DNA from 2 places in the Saccharopolyspora sp. NPDC049357 genome. Region 2 is predicted to be linked to the other one. Evidence: riboswitches for the same ligand, from Rfam matches in the RefSeq annotation. Region 2 holds a riboswitch; the other holds the start of a gene.

Region 1 (7,322 bases), on a different contig from region 2:
TACCGCCGCGCGACCCTTCTCGGTCGCGAACCTGCCTGACAAACCTGGCTTTTCACGCCCCCACTGGAGGAATGGTCGTCGATGACGCACGACTCGGCCCACGGCCGCAACGAGCACGCCAACCCTGATGCGACCGAGGGAGCGCCGCGGCCCGACACCGACCTGGTGCCGTTCCGGCAGGCGGTGCGCACGTGGTTCGGGATCTCGTTGCAGACCTTCGGTGGGCCTGCTGGGCAGATCGCGGTGATGCAGCGGACCTTGGTGGAGCAGAAGCGCTGGATCGGTCAGCGGCGGTTCCTGCACGCGCTGAACTACTGCATGTTGCTGCCCGGTCCAGAAGCTCAGCAGCTGGCCATCTACATCGGATGGTTGCTCAACGGTCTGCGCGGTGGCCTGGTCGCCGGGGTCCTGTTCGTGCTTCCCGGTGTGGTCGCGTTGCTCGGGTTGTCGGCGATCTACGTGGCCTTCGGTGACACGACCGCGGTCACCGCGATCTTCGCCGGCCTGGCACCGGCGGTGGTGGCCATCGTCGCCCAGGCCGTGGTCCGAGTGGGTCGGCGGGCGCTGGGCCATCCCGCGCTCATCGCGCTGGCCGTCGGGGCGTTCGTGGCCATCGCCGTGTTCGGCATCGCCTTCCCGATCGTCATCGCCGCCGCCGGTCTGACCGGCTGGCTGCTGGCCCGGTTCGCCCCGCACATCATGAACCGCGCCGAGAGCGACGGTGCCGCTGACGGCACGGCACCGTTGATCTCCGATGGCGCTTTGCACCACGAGACGCCCTCGCTGCGCCGCGGGCTGCAGATCCTGGCGGTCGGGCTGATCGCCTGGGGGCTGCCGGTCGCAGCGGTCGCCCTGTTCACCGGTGCGGGCAGCGTGTTCACCACGCAGGGGGTGTTCTTCTCCGGAACGGCACTGGTCACCTTCGGTGGCGCCTACGCCGTTCTGGCCTTCGTCGCGCAGCGCGCCGTGGAGGTCTACGGGTGGCTGTCGGCCTCGGACATGGTGCGCGGCCTGGCGTTGGCCGAGACGACTCCGGGGCCGCTGATCATGGTGGTGCAGTTCGTCGCCTTCCTCGGCGCGTACAACAATCCAGGGACGCTCGACCCGTGGGTCGCCGCCGTGCTGGGTGCGCTGCTGACGACGTGGGTGACGTTCGTGCCGTGCTTCCTGTTCATCCTGCTGGGCGCCCCGCACGTCGAACGCCTCCGCCACAACCACGCGCTGTCGGCCGCGCTGACCGGGATCACCGCCGCTGTGGTCGGTGTGATCGCCAACCTCGCCCTGTACTTCGCGGGCCACACCCTGTTCGCCAGCACGCATCTCCAGCAGCTCGGGCCCCTGTCGCTGAACCTGCCCGATCTGGCCGGCATCCGGCCTGTCGCAGCCGCCATCACCGCGATCGCCCTCGTGCTCGTGTTCGCCCTGCGCTGGCCGATGCTGAGGGTGCTGGCGATCTGCGCTGGACTCGGCGCCGCAGCCGCCCTCGTCGGGCTCCCGGTCTCCTGATCGGTTCGAGGCTCACCCGCGTTGGGTCCGCCTGGATCGGGGTGCGTTGTGGAGCACGCACTCGGTGCAGCAGCCGGCGTTGGCGCGCCACAGCTGGCAGCAGGTTCGGCGCCGGGAGCGCAGACCGCGTGGTGTGTTGCTGAGGTCGAGCAGGTCGTCGCGTCCGGTGGCGTTGCGCAGTTCGACGGCGGTGTCGAAGACGTTCCCGCCGGCTCCGTCGATGGCCATGCGCCGGAGCACTTCACCGATCAAGCCGACGGCGTTGCCCCAGTACTGGTCGCTGTCGGGTGGTGGGCCGCCCAGGGAGGCCAGTCCTTCGGTGAGGGGTGAGAGGAAACCGGAAACGGTGGCCCACCAGGCGTGTTCGGTGTTCTGGGGATCGAGGACGAGGCCCCGCAGCATCCCCCGGTCGTCGACCGCGGCTCGTGCGGTGGCCAGCGAGGGGATGGGCAAACCCAGGTGGCGTTCAGGAACCGTCGCGCACAACGCGAGCCAGGACGCGCGGAAGGCGACGAGAACGGTTGCGGCCCGGTGGTGTTGAAAACCGCCCAGCCGTTGCCATTCCCGCACGTTGCAGGAGAGCAGGCCTGAAAGCGGACGGCAGAACTCCGCCCACGGCACGAGCTTTCCGGGATGCTCGGGTGCGCGAGCGAGGGATCGGGTGCATCGGTCCAGCAGGCGAGCGGTCGAATCGTCCACGAAGTCATTGCACCTGAACAACGGTCGTGCGCAAGGCGCGCGGTGACGTTCGTCGCTTGATCGGCTGTTGTGCCCGCGCGGATCTCCCTCTACCGTTCCGGATGCCGCAGTGCACGGGAAGCCGGTGGAAATCCGGCGTGGTCCTCGCCACTGTGACCGGGGAGCGACCCTGACAGCGCCACTGGACACCGGCAGGTGACTGGGAAGGCCAGGGGAAGCGTCGATCCGGAAGCCAGGAGACCGGCTGCGGCACGCACCGAGTTCCACGAGAGATGGAAAGAGGATTCGACATGACCGCTCCTGCTCTGTCCGCTGCCGCACCGCGGATCCACGTTCCTGCCTGGGCTTGGGCGCTCGCCGCGTTCGCCCTGGTGGCCTTGTACGTCGTGCTGCAGGACAACGGCCTCCTGCTCGCGCAGGCCGCCGATGTCGTGCACGAGTTCACCCACGACGGCAGGCACGCCCTCGGCGTTCCGTGCCACTGAGCGGGGGCGTGATGAGCTCGCCGTTCAACGCTGTCCTCCGGCGCGGTCTGCTCGCCGGAGCGTTCGCCGGTCTGACCGCAGCGCTGTTCTCGTTGCTGCTGGTGCAAGCCCCGCTGCAGGCATCGCTCGGGATCGAGGAAGCTCGCTCGCACGCCTCGGGTGAGCACGCGCACGAGGAGATGTTCTCCCGGCCCGTCCAGGTGGTCGGCGGCATGGTCGCCGCCGTCCTGGTGGGGGTGGCCATCGGCGTGATCTTCGCGGTCGTGTTCGCCAGCGTCCGTCATCGGATGACCGCGCGCACCGACTTCGGGCGCAGCCTCCAGCTGACCGCGGTGGGATTCTTCGCGGTGTCGCTGCTGCCCGCGTTGAAGTACCCGGCGAATCCGCCCGGCGTCGGTGAAACCGAGTCGGTGTCGGGCCGGACGCTGTCGTACTTCTCGTTCATCGCCGCAGGCGTCCTGATCGTGCTCGCGGCCCACCACCTGCACGGCTACCTGCGGGCCCGCGGGTGGAACCCGAGCCGGTCCACCACCGCCACCGCGGCAGCGACAGCGGTGCTCGCCGGCGTTGCGCTGTGGGCCTGGCCGGCGAACCCCGATCCGATACCGGCCGACGTTCCCGCCGCGTTGTTGTGGCAGTTCCGGCTCGCCTCGCTCGCCGAGCTCGCGGGCATGTGGGCGGTGCTCGGCTTCTCCTTCGGCCTGCTCAACGAGTCCAGCCGCAGCGCAGCCGCAACGGAGGCGTTGGCCGCCCAGCGGTAGATCTGCCGCGGCGACGTCGAGGGCGACGTCGGCTTCCCCCGGCCGACGCGACGAAGTTCGTGCCCCACACCCGATCTCGTGTGGGGCACGAACTTCGCGGCGGACCAGGTCAGGATTCCTCAGGCCGTGGCCGGTTCCTCGGCCGCCGGGGTGGATTCCGGGTCGTGCTTGCGCACTGCGACCAGGGCGACCGCGCAGAGCGCGACGACTGCGGCGGCGCCGACGTAGAGCTGGGTCGCCGAGGCGCCCGCGTCCTTGAGCAGCCCCGCGATGGTCGGGGAGAGGATGGCGCCGATCCGGCCCATGCCCAGCGCCCAGCCCATGCCGACGCTGCGGAGGTTGGACGGGTACAGCGGTGGCCCGACGGTGTACGCACCGGCGATGCAGCCGTTGATCAGCGCGCCGACGATGACGCCGATCCCGAACCCGAGCCACAGGATCGAGGTGCTCAGGATGAACACGACCATCATCGCGGCCGACAGCAGGGAGAACCCGATCAGCACGACCCGCGGCGGGCGCACCCGGGCGGCCAGGCCGTAGAGCACTGAGCCGACGGTGCCGCCGATCGAGATCGCCATCCCGGCGGTGACCGCAGCGCTCTTCGAAAGCCCCTCCTCGGCGAGAAGCGTTGGGGTCCAGCTGTTCACGAAGTAGAAGCCGAACATGATGGTGATGAAGATGATCCAGAGCAGGATCGTGGGGGCGAGCAGCTGCTTCAACCAGCCCGAACCGGCCTGCTCGGCGTCCTTGCGAGCCGAGCTCGCCCGGTCGAGGTCGTGCGTGCTGGTGGAGTCCATCCCCATTCGCGCCAGGGTTCGGTTGATGCGCTCCAGGGCGCCGCGGGGACGGCGCTGCTCGAGGAAGGCGATCGACTCGGGCAGCAGCACGGCGATGACGATCAGGGCGAGCAGGGTTCCGAAGCCGCCGGCGTAGAAGACGATCCGCCAGTCACCACCGACCGTGGTCTTCGCGACTAGGCTCGCGAGGGTCGCGCCGATGCCGTACCCGGCGGTGTAGATGCCGATGGCGAGCCCGCGGTTCTTCGTGTTCGAGAACTCGCTGGCGATCACGTTGGTGCTGGCCAGGATGCCGCCCACGCCGATGCCGGTCACGAGCCGGAAGAGGCCCATCACCAGCACCGAGGGGGCCATCGCGGCGCCGAACATGCCGATCGTGCCCAAGGCGAGGCTGATCAGGATCAGCGGGCGACGCCCGATCAGGTCGGCGAAGGGCGCGAGCAGCATCGAACCCAGGGCCATTCCGATCAGGCCGACCGAGACCAGCAGTCCGAACTGGGAACCGCTGAGACCGAACTCCTCGGTGACCGAGGGGCCGGTGAACGCGACCGCCATGACGTCGAAGCCGTCGAGGCAGTTCATGAAGGTGCAGAGCGCGACGATCAGCCATTGGTAGCCGGACATGGGCGCCGCGCCGATGCGTGCCGTGAGAGTCATGGAAGTATCCAGTGGTGAGGGATCCGTTGCGCCCGGATCAGGTGAGGTGGAGGGAGACGGATGCGCGGTCGCCGGTGTTGCCGGCCACCGCGCGGGAGACGCAGAGGCACAGGTTGGTGCAGCGCTGCTTCTGCGCTTCGCTGAGGAAGACGTCGCGGTGGTCGATTGCGCCCTCGACCCCGACGATCTTGGCCAGGCAGAGTCCGCACTCGCCCTTGCGGCAGTCCGAGAGCGTGTCCACCCCGGCCGCGTTCAGGGCGTCCAGGATCGACGTGTCGGGTGCGACGGCGACCTCCCGGTCGAGCTGGGGGAGGCGGACCACGAACTCCTCGGACTCGAACCGGCCGCTGGACCCGAAGGTCTCGAACCGCAGGTTGGTCCGCGCGAGCGCGTGCTCGGTCCAGCTCGACCTGATCGCGTCCATCAGGCCGATCGGGCCGCACGTGTAGAGCTCGGTCGTGGCCGCGTTCGGCGCCGCGGCGATCTCGCCGACCAGACCGGGCACCGACAACGGCGTTCCTTCGTCGTCGACGTGCACCCGGAGCCGATCGCCGTGCTCGGCGCCGAGCTCGTCGAGGTAGGCCATGACCCGACGACTGCGGCCGACGAGCACGAGCTCGTAGTCGGCGCCGCGGCGGCGCAGAGCCGAGGCCATCGCGACCAGTGCGGTGACGCCGATACCACCGGCGACCAGGACGTAACGACCGGCGCCGACCGCGAGCGGGAAGCTCTGCACCGGCCCGGTGACGGTCAGCTCGTCACCGACGGCCAATGCGTGCATGGCCTGCGAACCACCTCGCGAGGTGGGGGAGAGCTGCACGCTGAGCGTGATCCGCCGGCCCCCCTCCTCGGATCGCACGACGGAGTAGGAGCGGACCTGCTGTCGGCCCTGGACGGGCAGAGCGACGTCGACGTGCGTGCCGGGCGCCGCGTGCTCGGGGTGTTCGACCTCCAGCACGATCCGGCGGACACCATCGGCCACGAGGTGGGCTTCGACGACCTGCGCCCGCTGCCAGCGGGACTGGGAGTGGGCCGCCATCAGGCACCCCGGCCCGCAGCGGGAGCCGCCGACGGCCGCCCTTCGGCCGCCAGCATCCGCTCCAGGATCTGGCGGACCCACATGCCGCCCGCGTCGATGTTGAGGCTGTAGAACGCGTGCTCCGGGTTGGCGTCGATCGCGCGCTGCTGGGCGCGCAGCATGTCCTCGTCCTCGCCGAAGACGCCGTGCACGCCTTGGCGCAGCTGGGTGGTGATGGTCTGGCTGTCGAGGCGGTAGTTGCGCATGAACGCCCAGAAGTAGTGGCTGGTGCGGTCGGTCTCGGGGGTGATCGTGTTCATGACGTACCCGTTGACGCCTTGGCTGCGGTCCCCCTCGGGCGCGCCGGTGCCGGCCTTGGCGACACCGACGTCGATGCAGATCGTGGCCGGCGCCTGGAACCTGATGATCTGCCAGCGGTCGACCTTGCCCTCGAAGCCGGGGAACTTGTCGCGCATGTTCTTCAACCAGAACGGCGGGGCGTCGATGTCGCGCATCCAGCGGGTGACGGTGACCGTGTCGCCTTCGTGGGTCACGTCGAACTCGGACTCGGAGAGCTCCTCCTGGCCGATGCTCGAGGAGTGCACGAACTCCTCGTGGGTGAGGTCCATCAGGTTGTCGAGGACCAGCTGGTAGTTGCAGTCGGCGTGGATGGTCTCGCCGTCTCCCGCCCAGGACGGATCGTCCATCTGGTGCATGTCGGGCACCGTGGCGGGATCGGCGAGGTCGGGGTCGCCCACCCACACCCAGACGTAGCGGTAGCGCTCGACGACGGGGTAGGAGGGGACGACCGCGCTCGGGTTGATCGTCTCCTGCGCGGGCATGGCGGTGCAACGACCGGTCGAGTTGTAGCGCAGGCCGTGGTAGGGGCACTGCAGCTCGTTGCCGAGGATCTTGCCCTGCGACAGCGGTGCGAGCCGGTGCCAGCAGGCGTCGGCGAGTGCGACGGCGCGCCCCTCGGCGTTGCGCCACAGCGCGAGCGGAACACCGGCCACGGTGCGCGCCAGCGGCCGCTTGCCGGTGACCTCGTGGTCCCAGGCCGCCACGTACCAGGCGTTGCGGGGGTGGTTGAAGATCTTCGCCGCGGCCGTGGTCGGTGCTGCGGTTGCCACCGGTGCGGGGGTTGTGAGCGTCATTGGCCAACTCCCTATGAAGAGAGGTATCTGTTGCGTGAGCCACAAGCTATCTATGGATATAGTGAGTTGGCAAGGGTGGATAGCGTGGCTGATCCGGAAGGGAGGCCATCTTGTCGCTGCGGTACGCGCTGATCGCGCTGCTGACGGGGCGTCCGATGACCGGCTACGACATCTCGAAGAGCTTCAGCCGCTCGGTCGCGCACGTCTGGCACGCCCCGGACTCGCAGATCTACCCCGCGCTCAAC
Region 2 (7,322 bases):
AGGTGCCACAACCCGTCCCCGAAGCTCCCGCGCCTGCGGCTGAGCAGCACTCGCCCACCCCGCACCATGATCACGTGAGCATCAACCACCGTCCGATGAACCACCACCCGATCATCCCCCAACGCACGCGCCCCGAGACGCGGGAACGTCCCGACTTCCACTGAAATCCGGATCCAGCCGAGCACCTCGGACATGTCGGGCATCGCCGGTACGGTCCCGGCATGGTGATGGCGGATCCGGGAAGCAACGAGTTCTGCGTCGGGCACGGGCGGGGGCGCTCATGAGGACCGGTGACGACGGCACTCGACTGGTGGTCCTTCGCGGGCCTTCCGGTTCTGGGAAGTCCTCTGCGGCGCGGGAATTGCGTCGGCGGGTCGGGCGCGGCGTGGCCCTGGTGGAGCAGGACTACCTGCGCCGGATCCTGCTGCGTGAGCACGATCGGCCTGGTGGGGCGAACATCGAGTTGATCTCGAACACCGCGCGGTTCGCGCTGGATCGCGGATTTCACGTGATCCTCGAAGGGATCATGCCGGCGGCCCGCTACGGCGCGATGCTGCGGTCCCTCCACGACGACCACGCGGGCCGGAGCTTCTTCTACTACTTCGACATCAGCTGGTCCGAGACCTTGCGGCGGCACGCGACGCGACCGAAATCGGCCGAGTTCGGGGCCACCGAGATGAGCGAGTGGTTCGGCCAGGCGGGTCGGCTGGAACTGATCGAGGAACGAACGGTGTCCGAGAGTCTCAGCCTGGACGAGATCGTTCGGCGGCTTCAGCGAGAGGTGTTCTAGCGGTTGCGGGTTCGCGCGGTCATTCGCGGAATCGGACGACTCCTGCCGTCAGCCGCTTCACGCGGTCGGCGTCGCGGATGCCGTCGATCTCCACGATGCGGCCGTCCACCACGGTGAACGCCATGATCGACACCGGACGGCCGGACCGGGCGGCGACCACGCCGGGCAGGCCGTTGACGAGCACCGGGTGGAGCTCCGCACCGCGACTCGCGCGGGACTGCCGGGCGATCTTCTCAGCCCCTCGGTACACCGCGGGCGGCCGCTCGCCGCCGTAGTCGGTGCGGAAGACGACGTCGGGGTCGAGCAACCGCACCAGCGCGTCGAAGTCCCCGGCGTTCGCGGCGGTGAAGAACGCGTCCACCACCTCGCGCTGCCTGCCGATGTCCTGGTCGGGGGTGGGCGGCTCGGCGCCTCGGACGCGTCGCCGCGCGCGGCTCGCGAGCTGCCGGGCCGCCACCGGGGTTCGGTCCACCAGCCGCGCGACCTCGTCGAAGGGCAGGTCGAACATGTCGTGAAGCACGAAGGCCAACCGCTCGGCCGGGCTGAGCGACTCCAGCACCACGAGCAGCGCGAGGCTGACCGAGTCGGCGAGCAGCGCCTGCTGCTCCGGCCCCTCCCCTTCCGGGGCGGAGACCACGGGGTCCGGCAACGGGGTGGCGGTGGTGTCGACGAGCTCCTCGCGGCGACGCCGACGCGACCGAAGCAGGTGCAGCGCTTCGCGGGCGACGACGGTGGTCAGCCAGCCTCCGAGGTTGGCTATCTCGTCGGGCTCGGCTCGGCTGAGGCGCAGCCAGGCGTTCTGCACCGCGTCCTCGGCGTCGGTCACGGACCCGAGCATCCGGTAGGCCACCGCGCGCAGCTGCCCTCGGTGCTCCTCGAACCGCTGAGCGAGCCGATCGTCCTCCGCCACCTGTCACACCGTCCCTCCGGCCGGGCTCATCACTGTGAACCCACCGATCCGCGGGATGTGACGACGAGGGAGGACGCCATGCCCGACAACGCCGGTGATTTCGTCAGCATCAGGTACATGGTCGATGACGTCGACAAGGCCGTCGAGTTCTACGCGCGCCATCTGGGATTCACCGTCCGAACCGACTTCGCGCCGGCGTTCGCCGACGTCATCAGGGGTGACCTCCGGCTTCTGCTGAGCGGTCCGGCCAGCTCAGCGGGCCGGGCGATGCCGGACGGCGCGATCCCCGGGCCCGGCGGGTGGAACCGGATCCACCTCATGGTCGACGATCTCGCCGCCGAGGTGGATCGGCTGCGCGCCGAAGGTGTTGATTTCCGCAATGACGTCATCAGCGGTCCGGGCGGTCAGCAGGTCCTGCTGCGAGACCCCTCGGGCAACGTGGTGGAGCTGTTCCAGGCCCGATGACGCGTCGGCGTCGTTTCCCCCGTACTCAACGTATAGCGCACCAGGGGGCTTGCGGCAAGCCCCCTGGCATGCCGCAGAATCTCCGATCTGAAGCCGTGAGCTGCGAAGATGCCGACTTCGCCGCACGGTGTGACCGGGGGTTGAGAGATGATCGACGTTGTTGTCGCCGGTGCCGGTCCGACCGGTCTGATGCTGGCGGCGGAGCTGCGGCTGCACGGGGTGGGCGTGGTCGTGCTGGACAAGGCCGCGGCGCCGACGGACTTCGTGCGGGCGTTGGGGCTGCACGTGCGCAGCATCGAGGTCCTGGACCAGCGGGGCCTGCTGGAGCGGTTCCTGGCCGAGGGGACGAAGTACCCGCTCGGCGGTTTCTTCGCCGCCATCTCCAAGCCCGCGCCCGAGCGCTTGGACACCGCGCACGGCTACGTGCTGGGCATCCCGCAGACCACGACCGAACGGCTGCTGGCCGAGCGGGCCGCCGAGCTCGACGTCGAGGTCCGGCGGGGCTGTGACCTGGTCGGACTCGATCAGGACGAGGACGGGGTGACCGCCGAGCTCGCGGATGGCACGCGGTTGCGGGCGCGCTACCTCGTCGGCTGCGACGGCGGTCGCAGCACCGTGCGCAAGCTGTGCGGCATCGGGTTCCCCGGCGAGCCGTCCAGGGTGGACACGCTGCTCGGCGAGATGAAGATGACCGCGTCGCGGGAGACCATGGCCGCCGTGACGAACGAGGTTCGCAAGACCCAGAAGCGCTTCGGCGTCGGTCCTCTCGACGGCGAGTGGTGCCGGGTCGTCGTGCCGGCCGCCGGTGTGGCCGAGGACCGTTCGGCGCCGCCGACGCTCGGGGAGCTCACCGGCCGGCTCGAAGCGATCGCGGGCACCGACTTCGGCGCGCACTCCCCTCGCCGCCTCGCCCGCATCGGCGACGCGACCCGGCAGGCCGAGCGCTACCGCGCGGGCCGCGTGCTGCTCGCAGGCGATGCCGCGCACATCCACCCTCCGGTCGGGGGCCAGGGGCTGAACCTCGGTCTCCAGGACGCGTTCAACCTCGGTTGGAAGCTCGCCGCGGAGGTCGCCGGGTGGGCACCGGCGGACCTGCTCGACAGCTACCAGGACGAACGGCATCCGGTGGCCGCCGCCGTCCTGGACAACACGCGCGCGCAGATGCAGCTGATGTCCACCGAGCCGGGCGCGCGGGCGGTGCGGCGGCTGGTGTCGGAGCTGATGGACTTCGACGAGGTCAACCGGCACCTGACCGAGAAGATCATCGCGCTCGACGTGCGCTACGACTTCGGCGGGGACCACGACCTGATCGGCAGGCGCATGCGCGATGTCAACCTGGAGCGAGGCCGCCTCTACGAGCTGACGCGAACGGGACGCGGACTGCTGCTCGACCGGACCGGGGAGCTCTCGGTCGAGGGCTGGGACGACCGGGTCGATCACGTCGTCGACGTCGGCGCGGATCTCGACGCGCCCGCCGTTCTGCTGCGCCCGGACGGTCACGTGGCCTGGGTCGGGGACGATCAGGGAGACCTCCTCCCCCACCTGTCGAGGTGGTTCGGGAAGTGACTCATTTCTCCCTCCGACACGCCCATGTTGGTGTTGGTGGAAGAGTCAGACCCAAGATGTAGAGTGTCGCTCGCTGGTGGTTCACCGGGCCCGCGCGGGTCCGGTGTGGCAACAGGGAACCCGGTGCGAATCCGGGACTGCCCCGCAGCGGTGAACGGGAACGACCGCCGTCATCACGCACTGGACGCCACGCGTCCGGGAAGCGACGGCCAGTAGGACCGGTCTTGCGAATCCCCGAGACCGGACGCCCGTGAGTCCGAAGACCTGCCATCGGCGCGCGCACGCCCGTGCGCGCCGTCCGGGACCTCGCGGGAGGGTCCACGCGGACATGCGATGGTCTTCGCTTCCGTCGCGTCCTCGCGTGCTGTCGCCACCGGTTCCGGGCATGCCTTCCGAGCTCGCGAGGAGAGAGTCCCGGTGACCGACACCGCACTGTCCGAACCCATTCCGCTCACCGGCGGCCGCGTGTCCACTGTGGTCGAGCAGTCCTGCGCGGGACTCGCCGACGTGGACCCGTCGGCGGTGCTCACCGAGGTCGAGCGCAACGTCTACCCCGGCATCGGCGACGCCGAACTCGGCGAGGCGCTGATCATGTCGGCGCGCACGCTGGTGGAGTCCGAGCCGAACTACTCCCTGGTCACCGCTCGACTGCTGCTGGACAAGCTGCGCGGCGAAGCGCTGAGCCACCTGGCTGGTACACCGCAGCAGACCGACCAGGAGCAGATGCGCGACCGCTACGCGTCCTACTTCACCGACTACGTGCGGCGGGGCATCGAGCTGGGCCGGCTCGACCCGGAGCTGGCCCGCTTCGACCTGTCCCGGCTGGGCGCGGCGCTGGACGCCGAGCGCGATCTCGCCTTCGACTTCCTGGGGCTGCAAACGCTCTACGACCGGTACTTCCTGCACCACGACGGCATCCGGTTCGAGCTGCCGCAGGCGTTCTTCATGCGGGTGGCGATGGGCCTGGCGCTGCGCGAGGACGACCGCGATGCGCGTGCCATCGAGTTCTACCGGCTGCTGTCGTCGTTCGACTTCATGTGCTCCACACCGACGCTGTTCAACTCCGGCACCACCCGCCCGCAGCTGTCGTCGTGCTTCCTGACCACTGTGGACGACGACCTCCAGTCGATCTTCAGCTCGTACCGGAACAACGCGCTGCTGGCCAAGTACTCCGGCGGGCTGGGCAACGACTGGACCCCGGTGCGCGGCATCGGCGCTCACATCCACGGCACCAACGGCGAGTCCCAGGGCGTGGTCCCGTTCCTGAAGATCGCCAACGACACGGCGGTCGCGGTCAACCAGGGCGGCAAGCGCAAGGGCGCGGTGTGCGCGTACCTGGAGACCTGGCACATCGATGTCGAGGAGTTCCTGGACCTGCGCAAGAACACCGGTGACGACCGCAGGCGCACCCACGACATGAACACCGCGAACTGGGTGCCCGACGAGTTCCTGCGCCGCGTCGAGGCCGACGAGTCCTGGACGCTGTTCTCCCCGGACGAGACGCCCGACCTGCACGACCTCTACGGTTCGGCGTTCGCCGAGCGCTACCGGGCCTACGAGGCCGCGGCCGATCGCGGCGAGATCCGCGTGTTCCGGCGGGTCCGGGCGGTGGAGCTGTGGCGGCGGATGCTGACCATGCTGTTCGAGACCGGGCACCCGTGGATCACCTTCAAGGACCCGTGCAACCTGCGCTCGCCGCAGCAGCACACCGGTGTGGTGCACTCGTCGAACCTCTGCACCGAGATCACCCTGAACACCGCCGCCGACGAGGTCGCGGTGTGCAACCTGGGGTCGGTGAACCTGGCCCGGCACGTCACCGCCGACGGCCTGGACCGCGACCGGCTCGCCGCGACCGTGCGCACGGCCGTGCGGATGCTGGACAACGTCATCGACATCAACTTCTACACGATCCCCGAGGCCGAGCGCTCCAACAGCCGGCACCGGCCGGTGGGGCTGGGGCTGATGGGCTTCTCCGACGCCCTGCTGAAGCTGCGGATCCCGATGTCCTCCGATGACGCGGTGGAGTTCGCCGACCGCAGCATGGAGGAGATCAGCTACCACGCCATCGACGCGTCCAGCCGACTCGCCGAGGAGCGCGGGCGCTACGCCTCGTTCGAGGGCTCGCTGTGGAGCCGGGGAATCCTGCCCATCGATTCCCAGGAGTTCGTTCAGGAAGCGCGCGGGAGTGCGGATCTGAACCGGAGCTCGACGCTGGACTGGTCCTCGCTGCGGGAGCGGGTTCGCGGCAACGGGATGCGCAACTCCAACGTGATGGCCATCGCGCCGACCGCGACCATCGCCAACATCTGCGGTGTCGGCCAGTCCATCGAGCCGCTGTACCGCAACCTGTTCGTCAAGTCGAACATGTCCGGCGACTTCACCGTCGTCAACCCGCACCTGGTGGCCGACCTCAAGCGGGCCGGGCTGTGGGACGAGGCGATGGTGGCGGACCTGAAGTTCTACGACGGGTCGCTCGGGCCGATCGACCGCGTCCCGGACGAGCTCAAAGCCCGCTACGCCACCGCGTTCGAGATCGAGCCGCACTGGCTGGTCGAGGCCGCGGCCCGCAGGCAGAAGTGGATCGACCAGGCGCAGTCGCTGAACCTGTACCTGGCCACGCCCAGCGGGCGCAAGCTCGACGAGCTCTACCGGCTGGCCTGGCGCAAGGGCCTCAAGACGACCTACTACCTGCGCTCGTCCAGCGCGACCCACGTGGAGAAGTCCACGCTGCGCGGTACCGACGGCAAGCTCAACGCGGTCCCCGCCGCCGCCTGTTCGGTCGAGGACCCCGATTGCGAGGCCTGCCAGTGATCCCCCAGGAGAAGGAGCTCATGAGCACCACCACCGGACTCGGCACCATCGACCGCGACGGCGGGCGGGTCGACGTCTCCGAGAAGGCGATGATCAACTCCCGGGCGGACGTCAATCAGCTGCTGCCGCTGAAGTACGGCTGGGCCTGGGACAAGTACCTCGCGGGTTGCAACAACCACTGGATGCCCACCGAGGTGTCGATGCAGGCCGACATCGCGCTGTGGAAGTCCCGCGACGGGCTCACCGAGGACGAGCGCACCATGCTCAAGCGCAACCTCGGGTTCTTCGCGACCGCGGAGTCGTTGGTGGCCAACAACATCGTGCTCGCGGTCTACCGGCACCTCACCAACCCGGAGTGCCGGCAGTACCTGCTGCGGCAGGCGTTCGAGGAGGCCGTGCACACCCACACGTTCCAGTACATCTGCGAGAGCCTCGGCCTCGACGAGGGCGAGTTGTTCAACGCCTACCGGGAGATCCCGTCGATCGCCGACAAGGACGCGTGGGCGCTGCGCTACACCCAGAACCTGGAGAACCCGGAGTTCGCGACCGGCACCCCGGAAGCCGATCAGGCGTTCCTGCGTGACCTCATCGCGTTCTACGTGATCTTCGAGGGCATGTGGTTCTACACCGGGTTCGCGCAGATCCTGTCGCTGGGCAGGCGGAACAAGATGGTCGGGATCGCCGAGCAGTACCAGTACATCCTGCGCGACGAGTCGATCCACCTGAACTTCGGCATCGACTGCATCAACCAGATCAAGCTGGAGAACCCGCACCTGTGGA

The links. Region 2 has a riboswitch for cobalamin ahead of AB0J91_RS31040 (ribonucleoside-diphosphate reductase subunit alpha). Riboswitches for the same ligand answer to the same signal wherever they lie in the genome.
Region 1: it holds a riboswitch for cobalamin, as region 2 does, so the genes downstream of both, AB0J91_RS26760 (CbtB-domain containing protein) here and AB0J91_RS31040 (ribonucleoside-diphosphate reductase subunit alpha) in region 2, are expected to answer to the same signal.

The regions. Positions count from the first base shown of each region.
Region 1 is NZ_JBFAQJ010000041.1:18,658-25,979, forward strand. It holds gene AB0J91_RS26745 (chromate resistance protein ChrB domain-containing protein) at 1-39, shown strand, start outside; gene chrA (chromate efflux transporter) at 82-1,506, shown strand; gene AB0J91_RS26755 (hypothetical protein) at 1,519-2,205, opposite strand; cobalamin riboswitch at 2,296-2,469, shown strand; gene AB0J91_RS26760 (CbtB-domain containing protein) at 2,496-2,690, shown strand; gene AB0J91_RS26765 (CbtA family protein) at 2,702-3,451, shown strand; gene AB0J91_RS26770 (MFS transporter) at 3,571-4,905, opposite strand; gene AB0J91_RS26775 (PDR/VanB family oxidoreductase) at 4,943-5,944, opposite strand; gene AB0J91_RS26780 (aromatic ring-hydroxylating dioxygenase subunit alpha) at 5,944-7,077, opposite strand; gene AB0J91_RS26785 (PadR family transcriptional regulator) at 7,188-7,322, shown strand, end outside.
Region 2 is NZ_JBFAQJ010000060.1:22,922-30,243, reverse strand. It holds gene AB0J91_RS31065 (NUDIX domain-containing protein) at 1-68, opposite strand, end outside; gene AB0J91_RS31060 (AAA family ATPase) at 281-790, shown strand; gene AB0J91_RS31055 (sigma-70 family RNA polymerase sigma factor) at 810-1,700, opposite strand; gene AB0J91_RS31050 (VOC family protein) at 1,779-2,165, shown strand; gene rox (rifampin monooxygenase) at 2,313-3,731, shown strand; cobalamin riboswitch at 3,792-4,018, shown strand; gene AB0J91_RS31040 (ribonucleoside-diphosphate reductase subunit alpha) at 4,065-6,542, shown strand; gene AB0J91_RS31035 (ribonucleotide-diphosphate reductase subunit beta) at 6,563-7,322, shown strand, end outside.